4 regions of the Vibrio sp. JZG10 genome follow, and region 4 is predicted to be linked to each of the others. Evidence: predicted binding sites of a transcription regulator. Region 4 holds the regulator's gene; each other region holds the start of a gene.
What was found. Region 4 encodes MetJ, which represses methionine synthesis genes. Its sites were predicted from a motif close to TTAGACNTNTANANGTCTAA; they were not measured.
Positions count from the first base shown of each region.

Region 1: the regulator MetJ is predicted to act here: its motif matches at 2,702-2,721, upstream of metE (5-methyltetrahydropteroyltriglutamate--homocysteine S-methyltransferase).
Region 2: the regulator MetJ is predicted to act here: its motif matches at 3,868-3,887, upstream of metA (homoserine O-acetyltransferase MetA).
Region 3: the regulator MetJ is predicted to act here: its motif matches at 4,009-4,028, upstream of metK (methionine adenosyltransferase).

Region 1 covers NZ_JBSUGE010000006.1:29,815-35,775, reverse strand. Annotated here, with positions in the region: gene ACWYVB_RS09110 (EAL domain-containing protein) at 1-539, shown strand, start outside; gene ACWYVB_RS09105 (hypothetical protein) at 626-1,336, shown strand; gene ACWYVB_RS09100 (DUF4250 domain-containing protein) at 1,491-1,691, shown strand; gene metR (HTH-type transcriptional regulator MetR) at 1,712-2,623, opposite strand; gene metE (5-methyltetrahydropteroyltriglutamate--homocysteine S-methyltransferase) at 2,902-5,184, shown strand; gene gspS2 (GspS/AspS pilotin family protein) at 5,317-5,709, opposite strand; gene ACWYVB_RS09080 (YciI family protein) at 5,713-5,961, opposite strand, start outside.
Region 2 covers NZ_JBSUGE010000001.1:225,922-231,882, forward strand. Annotated here, with positions in the region: gene ACWYVB_RS01045 (LpxL/LpxP family Kdo(2)-lipid IV(A) lauroyl/palmitoleoyl acyltransferase) at 1-480, opposite strand, end outside; gene ACWYVB_RS01050 (APC family permease) at 1,177-2,604, shown strand; gene ACWYVB_RS01055 (DMT family transporter) at 2,679-3,014, opposite strand; gene ACWYVB_RS01060 (DUF6559 family protein) at 3,188-3,574, opposite strand; gene metA (homoserine O-acetyltransferase MetA) at 3,915-4,856, shown strand; gene pilW (type IV pilus biogenesis/stability protein PilW) at 5,035-5,760, shown strand.
Region 3 covers NZ_JBSUGE010000010.1:60,773-66,733, reverse strand. Annotated here, with positions in the region: gene rsmE (16S rRNA (uracil(1498)-N(3))-methyltransferase) at 1-46, opposite strand, end outside; gene endA (deoxyribonuclease I) at 163-858, opposite strand; gene ACWYVB_RS12675 (SprT family zinc-dependent metalloprotease) at 1,009-1,506, opposite strand; gene ACWYVB_RS12670 (DUF2189 domain-containing protein) at 1,575-2,372, opposite strand; gene metK (methionine adenosyltransferase) at 2,775-3,929, opposite strand; gene tkt (transketolase) at 4,245-5,961, shown strand, end outside.
Region 4 covers NZ_JBSUGE010000028.1:45,119-51,079, forward strand. Annotated here, with positions in the region: gene ACWYVB_RS22000 (bifunctional aspartate kinase/homoserine dehydrogenase II) at 1-2,236, opposite strand, end outside; gene ACWYVB_RS22005 (O-succinylhomoserine (thiol)-lyase) at 2,252-3,412, opposite strand; gene metJ (met regulon transcriptional regulator MetJ) at 3,638-3,958, shown strand; gene ACWYVB_RS22015 (malic enzyme-like NAD(P)-binding protein) at 4,071-5,348, opposite strand; gene bfr (bacterioferritin) at 5,552-5,961, opposite strand, start outside.

The DNA of each region.
Region 1 (5,961 bases), on a different contig from region 4:
AAACATTGGCTGAAATAGGTGTGGATTACATGCAAGGCTTTTTGTTCTCTCGTGCTCGGCCTGTCGATTTGATGGAGAAAGCGGAAAGTTACGAACATTTGTTTTCGGGTGTTGCTGTCAAACCAAAACAAGATGATGTATTGCAATCACTGAGCCATGAAGAGGTAAGGCACCTTGATCCCGGGGAACCATTATCGTTGGCGGTGGAATATATGAATTTAAGTCCAAGTTCGCCGTTGGTTGTCATTAACGAAAAGCGCTGTGTTGGTTTAGTTACCAAAGAGCAAGTTAACTTACACCTAACGCCTTCCATGGGGACCGAATTAGAGACTGAGCGAGAAAATTGGATTTGGAAACGCCCAGTGAACCAGGTTATGAGCACGGAATTTGTGCTCGTCAATGCGCATTTGTCCGTCGCTGCTATTCGAGAGCTAATCAAAACAGGCATTCGCTTCCCGTGGGTTTTATGTGATGAAAAAGAAGAATACAGAGGCGTGTTAACTCAAGAAGATGCGTTGAAGTATCTCGCTTCTTGTTGAATAAAAAGTCTCGCTGTTCTAGTACATTTGGGGATAGACTTTCGGTGGTTTGACGATAGGTGATTTGCTATTATCGCCACCCCAAAATGACTTTTGAGCGTGCATTTAACATGATTCAACAATTGCTGGTTACTTTTCCTCCGATGCTATTTGGCGCGCAAGCGCTACTGACTTTACTTCTCATCAAGGGCGATATTTGTCCGGGGCAGAGAGGCCGTCTTCATAAAATGTTGCCAGCAGTGGCGTTATTGTGGCTTGCGGTTGCTTCTCTTCGCATTGAAGCATTTATGATCGTGTTCGCTATTTTCTATTTCTACTCTCAGGTTCAAACCAAGAAAACGCGTGAAAAAGGCCCTCTTTGGGCGATGCATTTAGCGAATGGTTTGGCTTTTGCGTATGTAAGTATTCAAGCATTTGAACAGCCAAGCTGGCCTGCGTCTATTGCGATGGCAATAATGATATTTTTCCTTGGGGCGTCATTTTCTCAATTGCTTCTGACTATCGCTCGTAGCAGATTGCAGGCATTTCACCGTATTTTGCCAGTTACGGGCATTGTGTCTGGAATGCTGCTGGTAATCGCAACGCTATTTGCTTCTTACCAGTTAAATGAAGCGACATTGAGCGCCGCAACACAACCAATTTTATTGTCTTTAGCCATGCTCATTTCTTCAATCATTGTTTGGTGCTGGCATATCTTCACACATAAAAAACCGGAAAAGGTTCAACTGAGCGTCGCCCTGTTGCTCGCGCTTGCGTCAATGACGAGCCTACAAGGTTTATTCTCTCTGGCGGCTTAATCGCGAGTCGAGAAACAGAGCAATACTGCTTGTACTCAAGTCCTTTCTAGGTTGCTTGAGTATAAGGCACTCACGGTTTTGGATCGCGCTCACTTTAAATTCACGTGATTACGTCTACGCTTGTTTATATACCTTGTCGAAGAGGAGAGTCGCGATGGATTTAAGCAATGTAGGTAATTTGGACAGCATTATTTTGCTAGGTATCGTCAATGAAAAGCTACGGTTAGAGTGCGACAGTTTTGACGAGTTAGTATCGGTGTATGAAATGGATGTAGAGTCCGTTGTAGGCAAGCTTGATATGCTTGGTTATCAGTACGATCCATTGACCAACCAATTTAAAGCATATCAACGCTAAACCTTTCTTAATCCATATCCCTAAGCCATCTTGATTCCGTCAAGGTGGCTTTTACATTGTAGCCTTGCGGTTGCGAAAAAGGCTTGTAAGTAACGTTTATCTTTCTCTGAGTGACGCGTTGCAGCAAATAAGCGACGCCATAAGCCTTGGCCAAAAGGTTTACTGGTAATAAGGCCTTGGCGCGAAAATTCAGAAATAGCCCAATTTGGCAGTGCTGCAACCCCTAATCCTGCGGAGACCATTTGCACTAACATCAGAGTATTGTCGGCTTGCTTCCATTTGGCGGGCTCTACACCCGCTGGCTGCAAGAAGTGTTTTACGACGTCTAGCCTTTGTTTTTGAACCGGATAAGAGAGCATGGTTTGATCTGCGAGATCTTGCGGATCAATAACTTCTTTTTCCGCCAATGGGTGGTTGGTCGCGGTAATTAAGCGCATTTCAAAGTCGAATAAAGGTTCATAATGCACTTCAGAACGAGGTTGAATATCTGACGTGATAACGAGATCCAACTCGCCAGCTAACAGTGCAGGAAGTGGTTCAAAGCCAAAACCTGATGAAAAATCCAGTGTTACGCTAGGCCAGGCAAGTTGATATTCCCTAAGAGCAGGCATGAGCCATTGGAAACATGAGTGACATTCAATCGCCATATGCAACCGACCATTGACGTCTTCTTTCAAGCTTGCCAAATCATTTTCTGCTCTTGCGAGTTTGGGAAGAATATCTTCTGCAAGACGCAATAGGATTTCTCCCTCTGAAGTGAACTTTACCGGACGAGTTTTTCTAAGGAATAATTGTCCCCCAATCCGTGCCTCTAAATCTTTGATCTGGTGAGACAAGGCCGATTGAGTGAGATGCAACGCGGTCGCGGTCGCGGTTAGAGAGCCGGTGTCTCGAAGCGAAGTGAGTGTCCGCAAATGTTTTAGCTCTATCATGAATTCCTTTCATCCTTTGTTGCTCGCTATGAACAGAATAGCAATCGTATAAATAACTTAACGACAAAAAATGGATGTGTAAACGTCTAGACGTCTATTTGTTGTGTTTATTTGCGAATCATGTCTCCTCATGATGAATTTTTTTAATAAACAAGTTGAATAAATGGACGTTGTTCAAACCGCAGATGAGAGCGATAGTTTAGCCATCCAGACATCTTTTGTGACGAAAGATACTCTGACCCAAACAAATTGAACAAGATTGAAAAAGGAATAGGGACATGGCTACAACAACGCACGTACTAGGTTATCCACGCATCGGTGAAAAACGAGAATTAAAATTCGCTCAGGAAAAATACTGGCGCGGAGAAATTGATCAAGCAGAGCTTAAAAAGGTTGGGGAAGATCTGCGCGCTAAAAACTGGCAAACGCAAACAGATGCTGGCTTGAGTTTTACCACCGCTGGCGATTTTGCTTGGTACGATCATGTACTGACGACCACGTTGTTACTGGGTCACGTGCCAAAACGTCACGCAAACGGTTTCCCTGATTTGGATACGCTATTCAAAGTGGGTCGCGGTCAATCTCAAGCGGGTTGCGGCTGTGCGGGCGCTGCAGCATCGGATATGACTAAATGGTTCAACACAAACTACCACTACATCGTACCTGAATTTAGCAAGGACGATACATTTGAAGTGAGCTGGCCTCAACTGTTTGAAGAAGTCAACGAAGCAACCCAAGCTGGGCATAAAGTGAAGCCAGTTTTGCTTGGCCCAGTCAGTTATCTTTACTTAGGTAAAGAGGTAGAAGAAGGGTTCGATCGCCTGACGCTACTGCCACGATTGCTTACGGCTTACCAAGCTATTTTGGCAAAGCTTGCGAGTCAAGGTGTTGAGTGGGTTCAGATTGATGAGCCAATTTTGTCACTAGAGCTTGAAAGTAAGTGGGCTGATGCGTTCAAGCTAGCGTACCAAGTGATTCGAAGCGATGTAAAAGTGCTGCTAACGACATACTTTGACTCTATAATCGATACGCTAGACAAAATTGTAAAGCTACCAGTGGATGGTTTACATATCGATTTATCTGCCGCGCCTCAGCAGCTTGACGACGTGGTTGCCAAACTACCGGAGGGTTGGGTGCTGTCTGCTGGCGTGGTCAACGGTCGTAACGTGTGGCGCTCGGATTTGAGTGCGCAACTTGAACGCCTACAGCCAGTAAAAGAAAAACTGGGCGACAACCTTTGGGTTGCGAGCTCATGCTCTTTGCTACATAGCCCGGTTGATCTGGAACTGGAAACAGAACTCAGTGAGGAAGTGAAAAGCTGGTTTGCGTTCGCAAAACAAAAAGTAACAGAAGTCGCCTTGCTTGGCCGCGCACTCGATGGTGATCAAGATGCGATTCTCGCTTGTGATACCTACAGCCAGCCAATCAAAGCACGTAAAACGGCAACGCATGTGAATAAGCCACAAGTTCAAGCACGTTTAAACAGTATTACTGCGTCACTTGCCGAGCGCAGCGCACCTTACGCGGAGCGTGCTGCGCATCAAGCTGAAGTATTGGGCTTGCCTCTGTTACCAACCACGACAATCGGTTCTTTCCCTCAAACGGGTGAAATTCGTGTTCAGCGCAGCGCTTATCGCACTGGCCAGTTATCTGAGTCCGACTATATCCAAGCACTAAAAGGACATATTGCGGATGCCGTAAAACGCCAAGAAGCCCTTGACCTAGATGTGCTTGTTCACGGTGAAGCTGAGCGTAACGACATGGTAGAATACTTCGCGGAGAACTTGGCGGGCTTCCAAACGACGAAATTTGGTTGGGTACAGAGTTATGGCTCTCGCTGTGTGAAACCAGCCATTGTGGTTGCTGACATTGAGCGTGAAAAGCCGATTACGGTGGAATGGTCGACGTACGCACAATCGCTAACCTGCAAGCAGATGAAAGGTATGCTGACGGGCCCGGTAACGATTTTATGTTGGACATTCCCGCGTGAAGACATTACTCGTCAAGAAATCGCCCAGCAACTGGCACTGGCACTGCGTGATGAGGTTTCTGATCTGCAAGATGCAGGCATCAATATCATTCAAATCGATGAGCCTGCGATTCGTGAAGGTCTCCCGTTGAAAAAGCGCGATCACAAAGCGTATTTAGAATGGGCGGTGGATGCATTTAAGATCTCGGCAGCGAGTGCAAAACCAGAGACTCAGATTCACACTCACATGTGTTACAGCGAGTTCAATGAAATCATTGATTCAGTCGCGGCGCTCGATGCGGATGTGATTACCATTGAAACATCACGCTCAAATATGGAACTGCTTAAAGCGTTTGAAGAGTTCAATTACCCGAATGAAATCGGTCCAGGTGTTTATGACATTCACTCACCAAACATTCCGACGGAAGAGTGGATTGAAGGCCTAATAAAGAAAGCGGCAGAAAAGATTCCGGTACAACGTTTGTGGGTGAACCCAGACTGTGGTCTGAAAACACGTAACTGGGCAGAGACAGAAGCGGCATTGGCGAACCTCGTGTCAGCGGCGAAGAAACTTCGTGCTGAGCTGGCGTAAGGCACCTTTTTAGCAAATAAAAACGGAGACCGTTGTCTCCGTTTTTCTATTCTTAGCCGTTCATTTTCGTCGTTATACTATCCCGCAATAGCGGATGAATTGCTCGTATCGAAAACAACGTACTCACTGTGACTATTTCATTTGAGTACAAGTTTGCGCGGAAACCAACTCATCTGCCATCAACTGACCGCGAGAGTTACGCACTTTAATACGGTACATTAAGCCCATATCAATTTGCTTACGAACTTCCGGGTTATTGCAATAGGTGTAGATACTGGTATTCAGTACTTGATTTAACGGCTTTGCACCGAGTGCGTCATCGTTATAAATCATCATCATTTCAACAACATTTTTGTTGGATGAGACACGCATTATCTGCAGTGGACCGTATTCCAAAGGGAGACCTGCGGACAAGACTCCCGCTCGGTTTGATGCCAATAGCTCAAGCTGGCGTTGATTATCATCGGTAGATGAACAGCCCGCTAACGCACCAAATGCCAAGAAAAGACACAGTAATTTTTTCATAAATTAAAACACTTTTTTGAACGGTTTCACGATTACATTATCGTAAACACCAGCCGCTACGTAAGGATCGGCTTCTGCCCACGCTTTAGCGTCTTCTAGAGAGGCGAACTCAGCGATGACAGTCGAGCCCGTAAATCCAGCTTCTCCTGGGTTGTCAGAGTCTATCGCAGGCATAGGGCCAGCAGTAAGAAGGCGACCTTCGTCTTGAAGCTTTTGTAAGCGCTCCAAGTGTTGCGGGCGAACGCTCATGCG
Region 2 (5,961 bases), on a different contig from region 4:
ATTGTTGTTTGGGCGATAAACACCAGTTCCAGACTTTTTAATGCCAAAAGCACGAGCACCTAACTCTAAGTTCATCGAGTGTACGGCCAACATTAATGCCCCCTTGCCTGATTTTTCTAAAGCCTCGAGGTGCTCCATTCCTTTTATCGTAACGTGTTTGTTTACCCGTTTATCAGACCAAAACCATGCCATCGCCGTCTCAAATAGCGCAATACCTGTATTGTCGATATTGTCTTTTAAAATTGCTTCGCGTTGGCATTCTTCCATCTGAGGAAAGCAAAGCTCAAGATTGCGCCTAATCGTAACTTGACGTTTTTTCATGATTCGCATAGCTAAACGGCCAATGCCACGTCCTAATGCTAACTGAACTTTGAAAGGAAGGAGACTGAGTAAGTACATCACGCTGATGATAATTAAGGTTCCCCAGTAACGAGGCAAAAGAAATTCAGCCTTGAATTCAGGCTTTTGGTATTTATTCATGTGAGTATTGTCAGATGTGCCCATCTATAAGTGATAAAAACAATGATAATGGACTGCACTTTTATCATTGATAGCGCTAATAACATAAATTAAAGCGCGCGGATTCTATGGTTCTTCGACACACTACACAATAAGAACTTTGCAGAAATATGTAGGGGGATGAAAAAGCAGCAAAGATGAATCACCACGTTAACATCGATTGGAGTGATTAATCTACCGCACTTTCATAAAGTTTGGACAAACATAACTTTGTGTTTTCAATGCGCTAGATAATGGTGTTTTTTTAACCCCATAATGCAGCTATCATGAAAATAACAATAAACATGATAACCATTACCCTGAACAAGTAAGACAACTTTCCGGTGCCACCTTTTGGCGCTTGGTTACAGCATCCCATTGTGTTTCTCCATCGTTTCATTTCGATATGGCGTTAATGTACTCCTTGACCTTAGGGGAAAGTCAAACCTTTACCCAAAGGTTCTAATTTATCGCTATAAGTGTTTATTTATCCGACATATCACTCGTTTATATCCCATGGAAATAAAGCGCGTTGTTTTCAGCTCATTTTCGGATAAATACATACCGTTTTTCGCTATATACCCACTATTTATGAGGAATCTACAATACGCGAGTCTTACTTGTAGCACGCTACTTTTACAACCTAGAAGTTGTGCGCTCATCCATTAAAGGTATCGAATGAGCAATATCGTTAAATCCGCCGTTAAATTGAGTGTTTTCTCTATCATCATGATTACCGTAACTTCGGTCGACAGCATAAGGAACATTCCTGGGGCGGCTTTGTTTGGTAGCCATACCATTTCTTTCTTCTTACTTGCTGGACTCTGTTTTTTTGTCCCTACAGCGCTAGTGTGTGCTGAGCTAAGTACCACTTATCCAGAGCAAGGTGGTGTATATCTTTGGGGCAAAGAAACACTAGGGCCAAACTTTGGCTTTGCCACCGTGTGGTATCAATACGCTGAAAATATTGTTTACTATCCACCTTTAATTTCATTCATTGTTGCAACGGGAGCCTATCCTTTTTTCCCAGATCTGGCGCAAAACAACATGTTTATGTTGTTGATGATTAATGTGATTTTTTGGGCATTAACTTTAGTTAATATCTTTGGCTTGCGCCTCTCTTCCCTGATTACAAATGTATTCGGCACCCTAGGTTTGATATTTCCGATTCTATTGATTATCGGATTAGGCGGGTACTGGGCGTATACCCACTCTGGTGAGTCTCATATCTCGCTTCGCCACGTATCTGACTGGTTGCCGGACCTTTCTCAAGATGGGATCGGAGCGGGTTTTACTGCGGTAGTTCTTTCACTGACAGGCCTTGAAATCACGACCTCTTATGCAAGCGAAGTCGAAAATCCGCAAAAAGCCTATCCCAAAGCTCTGCTGATCTCCACAATCTTAATCTTGGTTTCTCTGACGGCGTGCTCACTGTCTATTTCTTCGGTCGTCTCAAGTGACCATTCTAGTTTGAGTGAAGGAGTGATACTTGCCTTCAAAGCTTTTTTTGATGATCTGCACCTCTCATTCCTGCTGCCTGTCATTGCCCTTGCTATTGTTTTTGGCACGCTTGCAAGCCTGAATAACTGGATAATCGCCCCAACTAAAAGTCTGCATGTTGCCGCAAAAGATAGTTTCATGCCGATGTCGCTCGCCAAAGAAAACCGCAACCAAGCCCCCGTCTCATTGTTGCTCTTGCAAGGCACGATTGTTAGCGTGCTCTCTTTGGTTTTCATTTTTGTTCCTAACGTCAATCAAAGCATGTGGTTATTGAATATCCTGATGACTCAGCTCTATATGGTAATGTACATCTGTATTTTTGTTAGCTTTTTGGTCTCACGCTACAAACACGCAGATATTGAGCGCCCATTTCGAGTTTCGGGCGGAAAAATAGGAATGTGTTTAGTGGCTGGGTTAGGCTTGATGAGTTGCTTGGTGACGATTGTTGTATCTTTTGACGTACCAGCAGGAATTAGCGCAAAAACTGGGGCATATGCACTGATATTAGGGTTTATCACATTTAGCCTCCCAGCGTTCGCCGCCGTGATGTATCGCAATCGAAAACATCGTCAACAAAGCAAAATGCTTGAGGTACTAGTAAGTTAACTATTGGATTGACATTAAAAAGCCGCAGCAATTTCTCGCTACGGCTTTTTATTTGGCATCACAAGTGGTGTTGGTTATCCGTGTCCTACAGTCTTAGATAACAGATTCACGATCATCACACCAGTGAGGATAAACCCAATGCCAACAAGCGCCGGCAAATCTAGCCGCTGTCCATAAACAAAGTAGCCAACCGTCGCAACTAAAACAATACCCGCCCCACTCCATATGGCGTAAACAACCCCAACAGGCATCGTTTTTACCGTGACGGAAAGCAAGAAGAAAGCAATGCCGTAACCAATCAGAACGACTGTGCTCGGCATCATTTTCGTAAATTGCTCTGTTTTGGGAATATAGGAAGTGGCAATCACTTCACATACAATCGCGATCGACAGCGCCAACATTGGCGGCATAGAGACAAGCATTTTGAACATAAGGCATTAACGCTCAACAGAAATGTAACCGACAACACGTCCGGATAATTAGGTCGCGCATTATACCCAACTCATCTCTCGATGGAATACCTCTTACTCAAGCGGCTTCAAAATGCAGGATTCACAGCGTGATCACTTGGGTATAGAGACATTCACACGCCATCGCTTTCACTCACTTCTTGATGAGTAAGCGACAGGCCTGATTTTTGGTGCTGCCGAGCAATTTCAAAGTAGATGTGCATATCAATTGGCTCTGGTGTATTGAGCAGCATCTTGCCCACTTCTCGTTGAAAGTGACCATAATTACCTAACTCATCCGTCAACCCTAACTGCTCGTAAGAAGCTTCATTGGCAAACATTCCATAGGCATACTGATAATGACTTAGATCCTTGCTATTATCATAACCAAGTTCTTGAAGGGCTTGATCAATTTCTTTCGGCGTATAAGTGTCTTTATCGCCAAACAAGCGCAATAGTACGCTAGGAACCTCTTGAGCGATGCTCTGAATTTTTGTCTTTCTTTTAAAAATACCGAACATAATGTCCTCCACTGACGATGTTTCCAAATACACACTTTAATGCATATTGGTGAGCTGATTGTTTTTAGTATGGCTCATTAATCTGAGACTTCCTTACAACGAAGTCACTTTCACATATTAACGTGATCACATAATTACCAGCAAATAGTACGACCAGCGTTTCAAGCATATCTCATCAGAAACTCCGCTCTAGTCACAATTGTGTGACAGCTTCGAGCTCGGTTTACCATAATGTAAAGAGTAGATTGAAAAGTCATATTTCGTATCGACATCTAAACTTAATTAAGTTAGCTTTAGAAGTATAGACGTCTAGATTGACTATGCTTAGGGAGAGAAAGTCGTGCCAATTAGAATTCCAGATCAATTACCAGCCACCGATGTGCTAAGGACAGAGAACATCTTCGTAATGAGTGAAACGCGTGCTGCGAGTCAGGAAATACGTCCTTTACGAGTGCTGATCCTGAATCTGATGCCCAAAAAAATAGAAACTGAAACTCAGTTTTTGCGTCTACTCTCAAACAGCCCATTACAAGTCAATGTCGAGTTATTGCGCATTGATAACCGCCCAAGCAAAAATACGCCAACCGAACATTTGGATACTTTTTATCGTCAATTTGAAATGGTGAGAGATAAAAATTTCGATGGCATGATCATTACTGGTGCCCCACTAGGTTTGGTTCAATTTGAAGATGTCATTTATTGGGACCACCTAAAAACCATCATGGAATGGGCAAAAGATCATGTGACATCGACTCTTTATGTCTGCTGGGCAGCACAAGCAGGGCTGAAGTTGCTCTACGATCTACCTAAAAAAACGCGTAAAGAAAAACTTTCAGGCGTGTACCATCACCAAATTCATCATCAATTCCATCCTATGTTACGTGGGTTTGATGACACATTTTTAGCGCCTCATTCACGCTATGCCGACTTTTCACCTCACTTTTTAGAAGAACATACCGACTTAGACATCCTAGCCACATCGGATGTTGCAGGTGTTTACTTAGCGACAACAAAAGACAAGAGAAATGTGTTTGTTACTGGGCATCCTGAATACGATTCGCATACCTTACATAACGAATATATCCGCGATTTAAGCGAAGGCATGGAACCAGCCATTCCCGTCAACTACTATCCAAACAACAATCCTGATAATCCACCAATTGCCAGTTGGAGAAGTCATGGACATCTCCTCTTTTTAAACTGGCTGAACTACTGCGTTTACCAGCAAACACCTTATGATCTTGATCACTTCAGTGAAGACGCTTTTACTAAAGACGATTAACCTCAAAGCACGCAAACAAAGCGCTTATGATGCCTAAATGTAATATGTGAACCAAGCCGCCATATGGCGGCTTTTTCATACCAGTTTGCAAACCTGATCGCATAGTGTTTTTTCCTCCATAGGCTTTTGCTACGTAATTCATATCATGCTGGGAGATTCAGGGATGTAGGGACAAAGAATGAAAACAACAAAGCTCGGTGCACTACTATTAATGTCTCAGTTTGCACTTGTGGGCTGCGTGACGGTGAAAGAAGATGGTAGTCCTGTCGTTAAAGCCGATCCTGTAGCAATGGCAGAATCACGTATCGCACTTGGCCTAGGTTATTTAGAAGGCGGCAATATGATTCGCGCGCATGATAACTTGCAACAAGCCTTAACCCACGCACCTCAATACTATCGTGCTCAGTTATCGATGGCTCACTACTATGAAACGGTTGGTGAAGATGCTAAAGCCGAGCAAATGTATAAACGCTCTCTACGCCAACACACCAAAAACGGTAACGTGCTCAATAACTACGGCACCTTTCTTTGCAAGCGGGGTGACTTCGAGAAAGCCGATCAAATGTTTAATCGAGCCATTGAGCAGCCTTATTACTATCTCATTCCGGCCAGTTATGAAAACGCCGCATTTTGCGCGTTGAAGTCACAAGATAAAGACAAAGCGAAATATTACTTCGCCCGAGCTATTGATCATGACCCTCATAGGCCAAAATCTATTTTGCAGCTAGCCAAGCTAGAAATTGATAGCGGCAATTACACTGAAGCCAGAATTCGATTAATGAGGTTTAATCAAATGTATGGCGTTAAGAAACCCTCTTTACAGCTCATGATTCAACTTGAACGTGCAGCAGGTAATGAAGCACTCGAGAAAAAATATCAAAAGCAATTGGAGAGATTTTCTTAACACGACATCATGATAAAGAAGGTGTACTCGCTCACAGACACTACTGAACTTGACTAAGAATCCAGTGAATTCAAACCCACGGTGAAACATTCATCCTGTACATAAACTTCAAATTCGGTACTATTTGAACGGAATAAGTGACCAAGTCACATTATAAAAGTGCGCTAGTAAAACGAAATTTGTACATCATACTGTTTTTAC
Region 3 (5,961 bases), on a different contig from region 4:
CAAGTTGATGAATGGTTTCTGGATGATAAATTCGAGGGATACGCATGAGATTTCCAGCAAGAGAATAAACTTAAACCCTAACATGGATGCTTTACACCGAAAAAACAAGGGGCAAGAAGCGTTTCAATATCAGTTATTGAAACGCTTCAAGGTAGAGGAGCACTAGAGTGCGCGACAGGCTTTTTGAACAAATGGGTTATGATTGCCTTGTACTTTGGCAATGCGCTCGTCACGCTCACATTCCCATTTATCGACTGGGTAGGTTTTGTTCCAAGCACTCATCAACTGTGTTTGCTGTTTTGATAATTTAAAGCCGTACTCTTTGCTCATGTATAGGTAGGTACGAGCAATCGAACCTCGAGCACGGTCTGGTGGCATGACTTTACGCTGCTTAAAGTTCACTTGCATCTCACAGCGACCATAACTCACGCCATCGATACCGTTCCATTGGCTAAAGTTGTAGTTCGAACGGTCACCGTTTACTTCACCAATGGCAGGGGTTAGGTTGTGCAGGTCTGCTTCCATCAAGCGAAAGGTTTTGTCTTTTTTCTTGCAGTTTTTACGTCCACCATCTTGCCAGCATTGACGCTGGTGGCCAAACTGCCACGCAGGTACCACATGCTCCCATTCGATTCGTGCGGCCCGCTTTTCCTGTTTACGGACTTGGTAACCGCAAGAGGCTAAATCTGGGGAGCCTTTTTTGCCTTGCCATTGAATGTTGCAGCCACAGTAAAAGCTCGTTGGATGGTCTTGATAAATTTTTACCGCCTCACGTTTGGCGGCAGAGAATGAGCTTGGTGGCGCGGCAACCGCAGTGCTAGAAAGCGCGATAAGTAACAAAGAGAATAGGTATTTCATGATTAAAGTCTTTATAAAGTATGACTTTATTCATGATAACACGCATAAAATAGCTTTAGTGATGAGTAAGTTAACAATAAATAGCGAAGGGAAGGTTTTGATAAACTCGATCTTTATTTTGGGAACGCAAGTAACACTATGAGATATAGATTACGATAACTGAATGCCCGTGAAGTTAAGTGGTTGGCGGCATTTCTGACAAGAGTACGTCGCCTCTTTGCGCAGCACTTTATTATGACGGCGAATTGATAGAGGGTAGGTCATACAGCCACAACGATACTCAAAGGTTTTACCTTGAACGGATTTTACTTCAAAGCTGTGAGTGGTTTTGGCGGGCACTTTAAATACGGCTTCCATGACACCTTGCCATTCTTTGCCGTGAGGTCTAACTCGTCCGTAAACCTGATAAGTAATCAGGTGAGCCACCTCGTGAGGAATGACTTCATCTAAGAATGCTTGGGTGTTTTCGCGAAATAAAACGGGGTTTAGGCGAACTTGATTTAATTGAAGGTAGGCTTTTCCTGCCGCTTTTCCGCGGACGTTGAAGGTGACCGTTGGAATAGGAAAAGAACGTTTGAAAGCTTGCTCTGCCATCGCGATGCAGTCCGCCATCACTTGCTTGGCTTTATAGCTTAGTTCTATATCCACAACTCACCTCGATAAATCAAATAAAAAAGCCCCCGCATTCGCGAGGGCCAGATCATAGCATCAGTTAATTACGGAGTGTGTTTTTTCTTGATGGTGGCATGGTAAGCGTGCCATGTACCGTAGCCTAGAATTGGCATGGTAAACAACATTCCGATCCCGTACGTTGCAAAGCCGATAAGAATACCGCCGCAGATGATCGCCGCCCAAACAATCATCGCTGGAATGTTGGATTTCACCGCATTAAAGCTAGTAAATACAGCGGTCATCATGTCTACGCGACGCTCCATCATGAGCGGAATAGAAAAGGCTGAAATGCTAAACACCACACAAGCCAAAACAAAGCCAACTAGAGAGCCGATGACAAGGAAGGGGAGGAACTCACTTAAAGATGCCCCTTGAACAGAAGGGTAAAGCGCATGAAGTAGAGCGGCAATACGCATCCAAAATATCATACACACTGCGAGTAACACGGCGAATGCCCATTGAGATGTTGAATTACGACCGATCGCTTTCATTGAATGGAACAAGCTTGCTTTGTGTCCGCGCTCTCTCTCACAACTGGCATCATACAAGCCGAGCGCGAGAAACGGACCGATTAACATGTAAACAATCAAACTGGGCATGACGACCAAGTGTGTGCCTTGCCACTGAACGAGCAAAACAATGCCTATGGCAGCTGCCATAAAACAGATGCCATAGAAAGCACTAATAAGCGGCATTCGCACGAAATCATGCAGACCTAATGCGAGCCAATGAAAAGGTGCAGAAAGATTGACCGTATTGCACGGTATGGTTCTGGCGTATTCGTTGTCTGGCACTTCCTTTCGCTTGTTGTGGAAGTCCGATGGATTAACAGTTCGAGGCATAACTCCTCCTTGATTTATTCCCACATTATCCGCTTATACCAACTGACAGCGGTTTTTGTTCAGTCAAACTTGAAGCGACTTTTTCAAGTTTACATCTGAGCATTGGCTTAGTTTGGTATCGGCCATAAAGATGCCTGACTCATGTCTTTACTTAAGTGTTGCTTCCACAGTCGCCAGCATCCGACGTCTCTATTTAAATTGGAATTAACAATATTTTAACTATTGGCGGAGATGGGATAATTTACAAATAATTGCTTAAAATTTATTCGGTATAAAAATGAGGGAGAAACAGGACTGCTTTGTGGGGCAGGGCGGTATGAGCTGAAATGGCTGGATAAACGTTGCTGAAAATAAAAAGCCCCCGCCATAGGCGAGGGCTTGATTGATTCTTGCTTGGCTTGATTATTTGATGCCAGCGAAATCGCGTAGAAGTGCAGCTTTGTCTGTCGCTTCCCAAGGGAATTCTTCACGACCGAAGTGACCGTAAGCCGCTGTCTTCTTGTAGATAGGTTGAAGAAGGTTAAGCATTTCTTGTAGGCCGTATGGACGTAGGTCGAAGAATTGACGAACTGCTTCAATGATGATGTCGTGAGATACTTTCTCAGTACCGAACGTTTCCACCATGATAGACGTTGGATCAGCAACACCGATTGCATAAGAAAGTTGGATCTCACAACGGTCAGCCATGCCAGCCGCTACGATGTTTTTCGCTACGTAACGTGCTGCGTATGCTGCACTACGGTCAACTTTTGATGGATCTTTACCAGAAAACGCACCGCCACCGTGACGAGCTGCGCCGCCGTAAGTATCTACGATGATCTTACGACCTGTTAGACCACAGTCACCCATAGGACCACCGATTACAAAGCGACCAGTTGGGTTGATGAAGAAGTTTGTTTCTTTGTTGATCCACTCAGAAGGTAGCACTGGCTTAATGATCTCTTCCATTACCGCTTCACGCAGGTCTGAAGTTGAGATTGAATCACAGTGTTGAGTTGAAAGAACAACCGCGTCGATACCAACGATGTTACCTTGATCGTATTGGAATGTTACCTGAGATTTTGCATCAGGGCGCAACCAAGGTAGTGTGCCGTTTTTACGAACTTCTGCTTGCTTTTGAACAAGACGGTGAGAGTAAGTAATTGGCGCTGGCATTAGTACTTCAGTTTCGTTACAAGCGTAACCAAACATGATGCCTTGGTCGCCTGCACCTTGTTCTTTAGGGTCAGCTTTATCAACACCTTGGTTGATATCTGGCGACTGTTTACCGATTGTGTTTAGTACCGCACAAGAATCTGCATCAAAGCCCATATCTGAATGTACGTAGCCGATTTCACGAACGGTTTCACGAGTTAACTCTTCGATGTCTACCCATGCTGAAGTCGTGATTTCACCACCCACCATTACCATACCGGTTTTAACGTAAGTCTCACATGCAACACGAGCCTTTGGATCTTGCTCTAGAATCGCGTCAAGAACCGCATCAGAAATCTGGTCTGCAATTTTATCTGGATGACCTTCTGATACTGACTCAGAAGTAAACAGGTGCTTAGCCATGTTAGCTCCACTATATCTGGTTTAAAACTGGGGAATGATAAACTCTCCAGCGCAAATTAATACTAATTTTTGTAGGTGTATCTACATCTAGACGTCTATTCTAAATTTGATTGCTCGAATTACAAGCTCTTTTTTGGTTTTTGTTATAACCAAACGTTTGCCTGATTTATTGATAATTTTAAGAACTTCGAACGATTTGGCGCGAAAGGTGCAATATTTGTGAGGTTTTGGACTGGAAAACGTTTGCACACCCAACAGGGCTTTGAGAGAATTATGACCTACTTTTCGTTTCGCTTAATGTACTCAGGAGCAGACATGTCGTCTCGTAAACATCTTGCCAATGCAATTCGTGCTCTAAGCATGGATGGTGTTCAACAAGCTAACTCAGGCCACCCAGGCGCACCAATGGGTATGGCTGATATCGCTGAAGTTCTTTGGCGCTCTCACCTAAACCACAACCCATCAAACCCAGAGTGGGCCGACCGTGACCGCTTCGTGCTGTCAAACGGTCACGGCTCAATGCTTATTTACTCTCTACTGCACTTAAGCGGTTATGAGCTATCTATTGACGATCTGAAAAACTTCCGTCAATTGCACTCAAAAACCCCAGGTCACCCAGAGTACGGTTACGCGCCTGGTATCGAGACAACAACGGGTCCTCTTGGCCAAGGCATCACTAATGCTGTTGGTATGGCTATCGCAGAGAAAGCACTAGCGGCACAGTTCAACAAAGAAGGTCACGACATCGTTGACCACTTTACGTATGTGTTCATGGGTGACGGCTGTCTAATGGAAGGCATCTCGCACGAAGCATGCTCTCTAGCAGGTACGCTAGGTCTAGGCAAACTGATTGCGTTCTGGGATGACAACGGCATTTCTATCGACGGTCACGTTGAAGGTTGGTTCTCTGACGATACACCTAAGCGTTTTGAAGCTTACGGCTGGCACGTAATCCCAGCGGTAGATGGTCACGATCCTGAAGCAATCAACGCAGCGATTGAAGCGGCTAAAGCGGATCCTCGTCCGACTCTAATCTGTACTAAAACAATTATCGGTTTCGGTTCTCCTAACAAGTCTGGCTCACACGATTGTCACGGTGCACCATTAGGTCACGATGAGATTCAAGCGGCTCGCGAATACCTAGGTTGGGAGTACGGTCCATTTGAAATCCCTGCAGATGTTTACGCTGAGTGGGATGCAAAAGAAGCAGGTGCAGCGAAAGAAGCGGCTTGGAATGAAAAGTTCGAAGCATACGCAGCAGCTTACCCTGCAGAAGCAGCAGAGCTTAAACGTCGTCTAAACGGCGAACTTCCAGCGGAATGGGAAGAAAAAGCGAACCAAATCATTGCTGATCTTCAAGCAAACCCAGCGAACATTGCATCACGTAAAGCATCGCAAAATGCACTAGAAGCGTTTGGTCAAATGCTTCCTGAGTTTATGGGTGGTTCTGCTGACCTAGCGCCTTCTAACCTGACCATGTGGTCTGGTTCTAAGTCTCTAGAAACGGATGACTTCTCTGGCAACTACATCCACTACGGTGTACGTGAATTCGGTATGACCGCTATCATCAACGGTATCGCATTGCACGGTGGTTTCGTTCCTTACGGCGCAACATTCCTAATGTTCATGGAATACGCTCGTAACGCAATGCGTATGGCTGCGCTGATGAAAATTCAGAACATCCAAGTGTACACGCACGATTCGATTGGTCTTGGCGAAGATGGCCCAACTCACCAACCGGTTGAGCAAATGGCATCTCTACGCGTAACGCCAAACATGAGCACATGGCGTCCGTGTGACCAGGTTGAGTCTGCCGTAGCATGGAAACTAGCGATTGAACGTAAAGATGCACCAACAGCACTTATCTTCTCTCGTCAAAACTTAGCGCAACAAGATCGTACAGCTGAGCAAGTAGCGAACATCGCGAAAGGTGCTTACATCCTGAAAGATTGCGAAGGCAAGCCAGAGCTTATCCTTATCGCAACAGGCTCTGAAGTTGAGCTAGCAGTAGAAGCTGCGACTCAACTAACAG
Region 4 (5,961 bases):
CTTCTACTCCCACCGTCGCTTTACCATTTTTTTCTAAACGCGCAACGTAGCGAAGCACTTGGTCGTTTCTCTGTGCTTTTGTCAGGCGCTCTTGCAGTATTTCACTCAACAGCCCTCCGTTATCGAAGAAGTCATCGATGCTAAGTTCTCTTAATTCTTCTGGTACCAGAGATTCAACCTTAACGCTGCCCGGCTCAATATCGAGACCAGACTCTCGAGCTAAGATAACCAGCTTACGCATCACATCTGAACCATCTAAATCAGAACGAGGATCAGGCTCTGTTAAACCTTGCTGCCAAGCGAGGTCGACTAAATCATTAAATGGTACTGAGCCGTCAAATTGTTGGAATAACCATGATAACGTCCCTGAGAAAATACCCGATAGAGCAACGATCTCATCACCACTTTCACGTAGATCTCGCACGGTATGGTTTATCGGTAACCCCGCACCAACCGTCGCATTGTACAGCCAATAACGACCAATTTTAGCGAATGCATCTTGAACCTGATGGTAATACTGGCTATCAGCCGAACCCGCCACTTTGTTAGCGGAAATCAAATGAATGCCCTGCTGCGCAATTTCTACATAGCGCTGAGCTAAGTCTTTGCTCGCTGTCACATCAAGCACTACGGCTTCATCGTAATTTTTTAGCGCTCCTAAATGATTCAACCAAGACCCATCGTTTGCTAGGCTTTCATCATCAAATCGTTCAGCAACACTTGCTGCATCAATACCTTGCTCATCGAACCAGTAGGTTTGACTATCCACGACTGCGACAAGGTCGAAGCTCATGCCATGACGTTTTTCGAGCTCACCTTTTTGAGTTGCAAATAAATTTAACCAACTAGAACCAATGTTGCCCTTGCCACATAAAGCCACCGCCACGCGCTTTTGTGCTTGGAACAACTGGCTATGAATCGTTTGAACCAACACTTCGGTATCAGTACGACGCAAAACGGCGACTAAACTCAGCCCCGACTCAGTTTCAGAAATAAATTCAACCGGAGAGTGTTTTAACTTCTGATAAAAACCAAAACAATGGTTGGCGTTTTTCGTAACGCCAGCGCCTACCGCCGCCAAGAGAGAGTAGCCTTCTTTGAGCTTAATCTCCGCTTCAACCGCAAGCTCTTGTAAGTGTTTCAGTGCGCCACCGGCAATTTCTGCGGTATACGCCAAGCGCAACGTGTGTTGATCGGGCTGTGCCTCAAATGCCAATGGCTCCAATTGCGCTCGCTGCAACGCTTGTAATACATCATTCTGTGTTTTTTCGAAGTCGTGCCCATGCATGAAAGACAGCTGCACCAATAAAACATCATCCAGCGAGGTAATAATTTTAGCGCCACGGCCAGACGCTAAGACACGCTCAATACGAGTGGAGCCCGATTCCGGCAGATAGCTACACTTGAGGTTGAGATCCATAGTACTTTGCGCCACAGGCTGAAGTGTACGACTGTGTAGGACTGGGGCGGCTAAACGGGCGAGTTCGCTGGCTTCATCCAATCGAAGTAACGGTAACAGACACGCGTCTGCCACCAAACGCGGATCGGCACTATAGACACCGGCAACGTCACTCCAAATGGTGACCGTGCTCACTTCAGCCAGAGCACCAATGACAGTTGCAGAATAGTCAGAGCCATTACGACCAAGTAAAATGGTTTCGCCCGCCTCGTTCTGAGCCATAAAGCCAGTAATTACCACACGTTTATGATTGTGTTGCGCGAGAACTTCTTTTATCAAAGGATATGAACGAGCGCGATCAACTTCAGGTTGAGTCCCGGCTTCCGCACGTAAAAACGCTCGTGCATCTTGTGCGACAGCGGGGATAGAACGTTGAGATAATAACGCGGCCAATAGGCGAGCAGACCAAACTTCTCCGTGTCCTAGTACCGCGGCTTTTTGCGCGCCAGTGAGTGGTGCTGTCAGCTCAGATAAGGTACTGAACTCATCATGCAGTAACGCTAATAGCTCTTCTTGTACTTCATTTTCCAACAAGTTTTCTATTAGCTCAGTTTGGAACTGTCTTAGGCTTTGAAGTGCTTCATGCGCGATTCGGCCATCTTTGTCTAACCCTTCTAGGAACTCAATCAAGCGGTTAGTGGTTTTTCCTGCCGCCGAAACGACCACAAGATCATTTTCCGTCGAATACTCCTTAAGAATATCCACAACGCGTAAATAGCATTCTGGGTTTGCTAAGCTACTGCCACCAAACTTATGCAGCTGACGTTGTACAGTCATTATTCTCGTCTCCTATTATTGGGCAGCTTTAGCGAATGCTTGCTCTAAATCTGTGATGAGATCTTGTGCATCTTCCAAGCCGACAGACAAACGCAATAGTTGATGCGACACCCCCGCATCTGCAAGTGCTTCCTCTCCCATAGCGCGATGCGTCATGGATGCCGGATGACAAATCAAGCTTTCTACTCCACCTAATGACTCAGCCAATGAAAACAGTTGGAGCTCTTTAACGAACACTTTTAACTGCTCAAACGAACCGGCAAACTCAAAGCTCAGCATAGAGCCAAAGCCCGTTTGCTGCTTTTTAGCAATGTCATGACCCGGGTGCTCCGGCAGGCTTGGATGATAAATGGTTTTAACTAACGCTTGCTTCTGGAGATAAGCCAGTACCTGCTGTGAACTCTCTTCATGCACTCGCATGCGAGCACCAAGTGTACGAATGCCTCGCAACGTCATATAACTATCGAAAGGTGTGCCAGTCGCACCAATGCAATTGCCCCACCATGCAAGCTCTTCTGCATGCGCTTCTGTTTTGGTGATGATCACGCCACCAATCACGTCTGAATGACCGTTGATGTACTTCGTTGTGGAGTGGATAACAAAATCCGCACCTAGCTCTAAAGGTTTTTGGTACACGGGTGTCAAAAAGGTATTGTCCACCGCAACTAACGCGCCGACTTGTTTCGCTTTTTCACAGGTAGCTGCAATATCCACTACGCGAACCAGAGGGTTTGACGGAGTTTCTAGCAAAATGAGTTTTGGTTTTTGTGCTAATGCTGCATCCAAAGCTTGCTCGTCTGATTGATCGACAAACTGAACCTTAAAATCGCCTTTGTTGGCTCGGGTATTAAAAAGACGATAGGTGCCGCCATAACAATCGTGAGGAGCAATAATGAGATCATCAGGGCCAAGAAAAGCGGACACCCATAAATTTAATGCCGACGTACCGCAGTTCGTGACAACCGCTCCTTTTCCAGACTCGAGTTCAGATAACGCACTTTCCAACAGTCCGCGGTTTGGATTTCCAGATCGCGTGTAATCATACTTAGGTACTTCACCAAAAGCAGGAAAACCATAGTTAGTGGAAAGATAAATAGGTGGAACGACAGCGTGATATTGGCTGTCTGATTCAATACCAGTGCGTACTGCAATGGTCGCAGGTTTGCGAGAGCTCATGGGTGTATCCTTTCACGGGTAATGACTTCTAAATAGGAATGCGCTATATCTAATGAGTAAAATAAAGTGATCAACACGCTTCCTTTGCTGTTCTGTTCACTTTACTCGTCAAAAAATGAGACGTCAACACTTCTAGACGTCTATATGTCTTTGCTTATGGCGGTAAATGCAGCTAAAATCAGCACCTAAATTATTTTTAACCGATTACATAAATGAAGGTGTGCAATGGCTGACTGGAATGGCGAATACATTAGCCCATATGCAGAGCACGGCAAAAAAAGCGAACAAGTAAAAAAAATTACCGTCTCTATCCCGCTAAAAGTTTTAAAAGTGCTAACTGATGAGCGTACTCGCCGTCAGATCAATAACTTACGCCATGCAACCAATAGTGAATTACTATGCGAAGCATTTTTGCACGCGTATACAGGTCAGCCACTTCCAACAGATGAAGACCTTCGTAAAGACCGTCCAGATGATATTCCAACAGAAGTAAAAGCACTGATGACCGAAATGGGCATCGAATTTGAGTCATTTGACGAAGAGTAAAAAGCGAGACTGGAGGCTTCTGATAGCAATTCTTATCTCGAGCCAAAAGAATGATATAAAAAATGGGACGCAATTGCGTCCCATTTTTTGTACATCACATCTAATAGATATATTACTCTGCCATGTAGTTTTCAGGCATCTCGATACGAGCAACACCTGAATCAACTGCCGCCTGAGCCACAGCTTTTGCAACACGTGGTAGTAAACGTGAATCCATTGGTTTTGGAATGATGTAGTCTGCACCAAACTCAAGCTTATCGACGCCTGCGGCCTTCAATACAGTTTCAGGTACAGGCTCTTTTGCTAGCTCACGAATCGCCTCAACGGCTGCAAGTTTCATTTCATCATTGATTTCACTTGCGCGCACATCAAGAGCACCACGGAAGATGAATGGGAAACACAATACGTTGTTTACTTGGTTCGGGTAATCACTACGGCCAGTCCCCATGATCAAATCATCACGAACAGCGTGGGCAAGTTCCGGCTTAATTTCAGGATCTGGATTCGAACATGCAAATACGATTGGCTTATCTGCCATCAGCTTCAACGCTTCCGCTGGCAATAGGTTTGGACCAGATACACCTAGGAACAGATCCGCGCCTTCAATCACGTCTTCTAATGTGCGTTTGTCCGTGTTGTTTGCGAATAGCTGCTTGTATTCATTAAGATCATCACGACGAGTGTGGATCACACCTTTACGATCCAGCATGTAAATTTTTTCGCGCATTGCACCACATTTAATCAGCAGCTCCATACACGCAACAGCTGCAGCGCCAGCGCCAAGACAAACGATCGTTGAGTCTTCAAGCTTCTTACCTTGAAGTTCGATCGCGTTCAGCATGCCTGCTGCCGTTACAATCGCAGTACCGTGCTGATCATCGTGGAATACTGGTACATCACAACGTTCAATTAGACGCTTTTCAATCTCAAAGCAATCTGGTGCTTTAATATCTTCAAGGTTGATACCACCAAAGGTGTCTGCAATGCTTGCAACAGTATCAACAAATTCATCGATCGTGCGGTGCTTAACTTCAATATCAATCGAATCAAGACCTGCAAAACGTTTAAACAGTAACGCTTTACCTTCCATCACTGGCTTAGATGCAAGTGGACCTAGGTTACCTAGACCTAAAATAGCGGTACCGTTAGAAATAACAGCAACCATGTTGCCTTTCGCTGTGTACTTGTACACGTTATCAGGGTTTTGTGCGATTTCACGCACTGGTTCTGCAACACCTGGGCTGTAAGCAAGGGCAAGATCACCCGCCGTTTCCGCAGGCTTTGTCAATTCGACAGCAATCTTCCCTGGAGTTGGATAAGCATGGTAATCCAATGCTTTTTGGCGATGTTCTTCTTCTGGAGTGGCTGCTTGGCGATTGTCTTCAGACATGGACGTTTCTCTTTTTTATTTTTAGGTAAGGGGGGATAAATTCTATCGGATAGAAATCAAACTTCATAGGCAAGATTGCGAGCAATATCCTTAAAAAGCCGATAATAAAAGAGATTAGACCAGATAGCGGGGATAAGCACCTGATTTTCGAGTCAGGTGCTCTTTTCTTCTTACAATTGAAGTGCGCAAAATCCTGGACGTTATTACTCTTCGTCTACGTATTGCGCTTGGAGGTAGTTCTCAATGCCAGACATTTCAATCAAGCCAAGTTGCGTCTCTAGCCAATCAACATGCTCTTCTTCATCTTCAAGAATATCTTGAAACAGATCGCGAGACACATAGTCTCGAATGTCTTCAGCATAAGCAATCGCATCTTTTAAATCTGGAATGGCGGCCATTTCAAGCTTTAAGTCACACTCGAGCATTTCTTTAGTGTCTTCACCTATCATCAACTTGCCTAAATCTTGTAGATTAGGTAAGCCCTCAAGAAACAAAATACGCTCAATCAGATGATCGGCATGTTTCATCTCATCGATAGATTCGTGATATTCCTTATCTGCTAGGTGCTTTAACCCCCAGTCCTTATACATTCGAGCATGAAGAAAATACTGAT